Linked DNA regions of Geobacter metallireducens GS-15. Each later gene encodes a partner of the first gene's protein in a complex. Links are inferred from orthologs where the notes say so. Each region holds a gene or a part of one and is shown in the gene's direction. Other genes may lie near its edges. The genes, in order: holB and dnaX.

The links.
Region 2: the proteins of holB (region 1) and dnaX are in contact, whole or in part, in a cryo-EM structure (PDB 8GIZ), measured with the Escherichia coli proteins. The link is inferred for Geobacter metallireducens GS-15 from one-to-one orthologs.

Annotation. Positions count from the first base shown.
Region 1 is NC_007517.1:2,626,095-2,629,199, forward strand. Bases 317-3,104 are described here. They hold holB (DNA polymerase III subunit delta'), read left to right. Parts: upstream 317-1,126; coding sequence 1,127-2,083; downstream 2,084-3,104. Other genes in these bases: rnc (ribonuclease III), read right to left, coding at 317-336; tmk (dTMP kinase), read left to right, coding at 470-1,123; ricT (PSP1 domain-containing protein), read left to right, coding at 2,114-3,104. Outside these bases: more of rnc, read right to left, coding at 1-316; more of ricT, read left to right, coding at 3,105-3,105. UniProt on the Escherichia coli protein: Part of the beta sliding clamp loading complex, which hydrolyzes ATP to load the beta clamp onto primed DNA to form the DNA replication pre-initiation complex.
Region 2 is NC_007517.1:3,838,334-3,841,522, reverse strand. Bases 268-3,139 are described here. They hold dnaX (DNA polymerase III subunit gamma/tau), read left to right. Parts: upstream 268-765; coding sequence 766-2,514; downstream 2,515-3,139. Other genes in these bases: GMET_RS17150 (YbaB/EbfC family nucleoid-associated protein), read left to right, coding at 2,585-2,899; GMET_RS17165 (ABC transporter ATP-binding protein), read left to right, coding at 268-310. In the rest of the region: more of GMET_RS17165, read left to right, coding at 1-267; recombination mediator RecR, read left to right, coding at 3,176-3,189. UniProt on the Escherichia coli protein: Part of the beta sliding clamp loading complex, which hydrolyzes ATP to load the beta clamp onto primed DNA to form the DNA replication pre-initiation complex.

The DNA of each region.
Region 1 (3,105 bases):
CAGATGTCGTCCAAGGCCGCGGGCCGAGGCCAGCGCCGCAAGAGTTTCCTCCCCCACGAGCGACGCCTTCATCCGGGCCAGCACCCCCTCGCGGCTCTGGGGAAAGCGGGCAAAAAGCATCTTTCCCACCAGGAGCCCGAGCACCGCATCACCCAGAAATTCCAGGCGCTCGTTGTCTCGAATCCCCTCCTCGCCGCGGCGCTCGTTCACCCAGGAACGATGGGTAAGGGCCTCAGCCAGGAACTGCCGATTGACGAAGCGGTAGCCGATGCCCGCCTCCAGTTCAGTCGCGCTCTCCTGAACCGCGCTTTTGTCCTCTACGCCCCGTTCTCCCATGACCAAACACTATAACCTGAATCCGCCGTATTTATCAATAATTATGCGACTTGTCGGGGATTTTTGCCTTGATTTACCCTTGCCACTTCCCTATAATTCAGCTTTTACAAAATGGAAGGGCAATGCAACCCCCATGGGTTTTTTCATCACATTCGAAGGAATCGAGGGATGCGGCAAGTCGACCCAGGTCCGACTGGTCGCCGAACGGCTCAGCCGGGCCGGCCACGGGGTGGTGGTGACCCGCGAACCGGGAGGATGCCCCATCGCCGACGCCATCAGGGCAATTCTTCTGGACGCCCGCAACAGCGCCATGGTGCCCATGGCCGAACTCCTCCTCTACGCGGCGGCCCGGGCCCAGCACGTGGCGGAGGTGATCGAACCGGCCCTGGCAGCGGGGAAGATCGTCCTCTGCGATCGCTTCACCGACTCCACCATGGCCTACCAGGGATTCGGCCGCAAGCTGGACCGGGAACTGATTGCCCAGCTCAACAGCCTGGCCGCCGGCAGCATCAGACCGGATCTGACCCTCCTTCTGGACTGTTCCGTGGAGACGGGGCTCGCCCGGGCCATGGCCCGGATCAACACAAGCAGCGCGGCCCGGGAGGAGCGGTTCGAGCAGGAGTCCATCCTCTTCCACGAGCGGATCAGGGACGGCTTCCTCTCCCTCGCCGCTGCCGAACCGGGGCGGTTCGTGGTTCTGGACGGCAGTGGCGGCATCGAAGAGACCGAGGCCCTCGTGACGGAGGCGATCCTTGCCCGCCTTCCCGCATCCCCTGCAAGGAGGTAGGCGGTGCCCTTCTCCCGCGTCATTGGCCAGGATACCCCCGTCAACGTTCTGCGGCGTGCGCTTCGCTCCGGCAAGACGGCCCATGCCTACCTGTTCGAGGGAATCGGGGGATGCGGCAAGGGAACCACGGCTCTCGCTTTTGTGGAGGCTGCCTTCTGCGGCCGGGATGATGGGTGCGGCACCTGCCCCTCCTGCCGGAAGATGGCGACGCTGCAGCACCCCGATCTCCACCCGGTGGAACCCGACGGGGCGTTCATCAAGATAGACCAGGTCCGGGAACTCCAGCGGGAACTGGTGCTTCGCCCCATCGAGGCGCCGCTCAAGGCATGCATCATCAGGGATGCGGACCGGCTCAATCCGGCAGCAGGCAACGCCCTCCTGAAGACCCTGGAGGAACCGCCGGGCAATGCCCTGATGATCCTCCTCACCACGAACCTGGACGGGGTCCTTCCCACGATCCGCTCCCGCTGCCAGCTCCTGCGCTTTGCGCCCCTTCCCGAGGAGCTCATCGAGGAGCGACTGGTGGCAGCCGGACGGGACCGGGCCGCAGCACGCCTTGCCGCATCCCTTGCGGGTGGAAGCCTGGGGAAAGCCCTTGGGGATGAGGAAGCGGACACGGTGGACCGGCAAGCGCTCCTGGAACGGCTCAGGACCCTCTCCCTCAGCGACACGGCCTCCCTCTTCGCCGCTGCCGAAGAGATGGCCGCCAACCGCGAACAGGCCCTGAAGCAGTTGGACGTGCTCGCGTCGCTTCTGCGCGACATCCTCCTCATCCAGGGGGGGAGCGATGCCGTGGTCAACCGCGACATCATGCCATTTCTGGAAAGCGAGGCGGCGCGCCTGTCGCGGGAAAAGAATCTCGAACGAATAAGCAACACCATGGAGGCCCGCCAGGCCCTCATGCGCAACGCCAACCCGCGGCTCACCCTCGACGTGCTCCTGATGCGTCTGGCGGGGTAAACGCCGCTTGTATTTTTTTCGGAGGACAACTTGGTAAAGATTGTGAAGGCCCAGTTCCACACCGCCGGCAAACTCTACGACTTCGGGGCGGGCGATCTCGACCTCAAGCCGGGAGACAAGATCATCGTCGAGACAGAGCGGGGGCGGAGCATCGCCACCGTCGTCACCCCCCCCCGGGAATACGAAGAGGCCCATGTACCCGAAGGGCTCAAGACCGCCATCCGGATCGCCGAACCGTCGGATCTCGCCTCGGCTGCCCGCAACGACGCCCGGGAGCAGGAAGCCCACGCGTTCTGCCTCCGCAAGATCAAGGAGCGGGGGATGGAGATGAAACTCGTCAAGGTGGAATACCTTTTTGACGGGAGCAAGGCCATCTTCTACTTCACCGCCGACGGGCGGGTCGATTTCCGGGAACTGGTCAAGGATCTGGCCCATCAGTTCCACACCCGCATCGAGATGCGTCAGATCGGCGTCCGTGACGAATCGAAGATGATAGGCGGCATCGGCATCTGCGGGCGAGAACTCTGCTGTTCGTCGTTTTTGCGCGAGTTCGAGCCCGTATCGGTCAAAATGGCCAAGGAGCAGAACCTGGCCCTCAACCCCACGAAAATCTCCGGACAGTGCGGCCGACTCCTCTGCTGTCTCGGCTACGAGTACGAGACCTACTGCTCCCTCAAGAAATGCCTTCCCAAATGCGGTAAAGTTGTGAAGTGCGGCAGCACCGAAGGGGAAGTCATCAAGCAGAACATCATCGAGGGGACCGTCTTCGTCAAGACCGACGACGACCGGATTGTAGAGCTCAAGGGGGAGAGCATCAAGCCCGAGGACATCTCGGAGCGCCCCAAGTCCCCACGCCGGGAGGGTGGCACTAGGGAGAGGGAGAAGGAACCGCAAAGCTCTTCCGACAATCAGCGGCGGGAAAAACCCCGGGACCGTGAGCAGAAACCGGGAGACGACGGCGAGCAGCGCCGGGAGCGCGATACTAAAAAGAACCAGGACCAGCAGCGCGGAGAACGCGGCAA
Region 2 (3,189 bases), 1.2 Mb from region 1 along the record:
GCAGCGCGCCGCCATTGCCCGGGCGCTTCTCAAGAATCCGGCAATTCTGATCCTCGACGACCCCTTGTCGGCCGTGGACGCCCAGACCGAAGAGGCGATACTCGAGGGGCTTTCGGGTTATTGGGGCGACCGGACCGTCATCGTTGTCTCCCACCGCCTCTCGGCTGTGCGGGAGTGCGACCGGATCATCGTGCTGAAGGATGGCGTCATCGCCGAGCAGGGGAGTCATGACGACCTGGTTGCCCGTGACGGGCTCTACTGCGCCATGTGGCGTGAGCAGCAGATCCGTCGTGAGCTTGCGAGCCTCTGAGTTGTCCGGTATGCTCTTCTGCAGTGAGAAAAGCGGGAGAAAAAAGTGGCTTTACAAACCGGGGGGCTTATACTATAGTCCATGGTTCCGGAGAGATGTCCGAGAGGTCGAAGGAGCACGACTGGAAATCGTGTGTACTGCAAGGTACCGAGGGTTCGAATCCCTCTCTCTCCGCCATAATGGAAATCGACAAGTCCGCCGTGGCTTGTGTGATAATAACACCGAGGCCCGGACTCCGTTCCGGGCCGAGCGTCTTTTGCGGGCAGAGCTGATAGCTGGGTCCCGCGCAACGGTAGGTTATGAACCCCGCCAGGTCCGGAAGGAAGCAACGGCAGTAACTGACACCGTGTGCCGCGGGGAAGCCCAGCTATCAGTTGTGCCCGCAACGCCCCCGTTACACCCTCCCCCCTTTCCGAGCACGCAAGCATCCGACCGCGTCGTGAGGTGTTGATCCCTTGTCCTATCTCGTTCTCGCACGAAAGTGGCGCCCCCAGACCTTCAGCGACCTGACCGGCCAGGAGCATGTCAGCCAGACCCTTCAGAACGCCATCGATTCCGGCCGCATCGCCCATGCGTTCCTTTTCACCGGCGCCCGTGGGGTGGGGAAGACCTCGTCCGCCCGTATTCTGGCCAAGGCCCTGACCTGCGAGCAGGGGATGAGCCCCGAGCCGTGCAATGTCTGTCCCGCCTGTACGGAGATCACCGCCGGCACCGCCGTGGACGTCCTCGAGATCGACGGCGCCTCCAACACCGGCGTCGACGACATCCGGGAGCTGCGGGAAAACGTCAAGTACCTCCCGTCCCGGCTCCGCTACAAGATCTTCATCATCGACGAAGTCCACATGCTCTCCACGAATGCCTTCAACGCTCTGCTGAAGACCCTGGAAGAGCCCCCTCCCCACGTCAAGTTCATCTTCGCCACCACCGAGCCCCACAAGGTGCCGATCACCATTCTCTCCCGCTGTCAGCGGTTCGACTTCCGGCGGATACCGCTCGGCAAGGTGGTGGGGCGTCTGCGCCACATCGTGGACCAGGAGGGGATCGCCATCAGTGACGCGTCTCTCACCATGGTGGCTCGCAAGGGGGACGGGAGCATGCGCGACTCCCTGTCGGTGCTCGACCAGGTCCTCGCTTTCTGTGGCGACCAGGTGCGGGACGAGGAGGTGGTGAGCCTCCTGGGGGTGGTGGACCGACGGCTTCTTCTCGATGCCACGGCGGCGGTCTTTGGCCGGGATACCCGCACGGTCCTCGACATCGTGGCGCGGGTGGACGAGTTCGGCTACAATATGCGACAATTCTGCGGAGAGCTCATCGACCACCTTCGCAACCTCCTGATCCTCAAGGCGGTGGGGGATGGCACCGACCTCCTTGACCTTTCCGAGGCGGAACTGGCGACCCTGCGGCAGCAGGCGGAGAGCGTTCCGCTTGATGACCTCCAGCGGCACTTGACGGTGCTGTTGCGGGCTGACGGGGAACTCGGCCACACATCCTTCCCCCGGCTCGTGCTGGAGATGGCCCTGGTCAAAATGGCGACTCTGGCACCGGCGGTGCCGGTGGATCAGCTCTTGGAGCGTCTGAACAAGATTGAAGAAGGGAGCGGGGGCGGCGTTGCCGACGCTCGTGCCCAGTGGCGTGCAACGCCCCCGGCGCCTGCCGGTTCTCCCACTCCGGCCAGGGCACCTGAACGCACCGCCGCCACTCCACCACCACGGCCGGCCGAGCGGCAGGCTGCACCCTCTGCTCCCGCGCCGCGCCGCGAGGAGGCGAAGCCCGTTTCGGAGCCTCGCCGGACCGGCGATTCCTGGGCTGATTTCGTCGCTCTTGTCAAGGGTGCCAAGCCGCGACTCGGTTCGATGCTCGAACAGGGGAGTCCGCTTGTTGTCTCGGCAGACCGGCTGGAAATCGGTTTCCCGGAAGGCGCCTTCGCCCTGGCCAGCCTCAGGGACAGCGACTCCCAGGCTGCCTTGAAGGAGCTGGCTCGCCAGTTCTTCTTGGCCGAACCCGTTCTCGTCATGCGTCCCCTTGCTCCTGACGCGGCGGAAGCTCCTCCCAATCTTCTGGAAAAAAAAAGGGTTGAGAAGGAACAGCAACAGACCGTCCTGAAGCAGGCCGCCACCTCTCATCCCGCGGTTGCCGACGCGCTCGATGTCTTCGGCGGCACCCTTGCGGAGGTTGAGCCCCTGGAGCGGAAAGAGTCCCGCTAACAATGTTTTAATTTCAACAAAACTCTTTAATCAAGAGTAAATCTCATCTCACGAAACCACGGAGGAACAGATGTCCAAAGGTTTGGCAGGTATCATGAAGCAGGCCCAGATGATGCAGCAGAAGATGGCGAAACTGCAGGAAGAGGCGGCGCAGCAGACCGCCGAGGCGACGGCAGGGGGCGGTGCGGTGACTGCCGTGGTGACCGGCAAGAACCAGCTCGTTTCCCTGACAATCAAGCCGGAAGCGGTTGACCCCAACGATGTGGAAATGCTCCAGGATCTCATCGTTGCCGCTGTGAATGAGGCCCTCAAAAAGGTTCAGTCCAAGTTTTCCGAGGAGATGGGCAAGATTACGGGCGGCCTCAATATTCCCGGCCTTTTCTGAGTCTGGCATGGGTCTGTCCGGGCATTGTCCCGGTTGCAGCCGGTTTTGGGGCGGTAGCTGGAAGGCTGTCGCCCCTTCTTTGTATCTGACGCGAAAATGAAAACTCTGCTTGATTTTGGGGGTGGTGGCGGGTTCCCTGGTGCAGCATTAAAGTAGTAATTTTTACTATAACTAAAAAATCTTTAGTGCAAATCGCAAAAAGCGGTGAAACTTTACCGTAAGTAAAAAGTTTTATTTTCGTTTTAATAAAAAATTGTTTTATCTTTGGCGGGAACTATGCTACAGTCCTC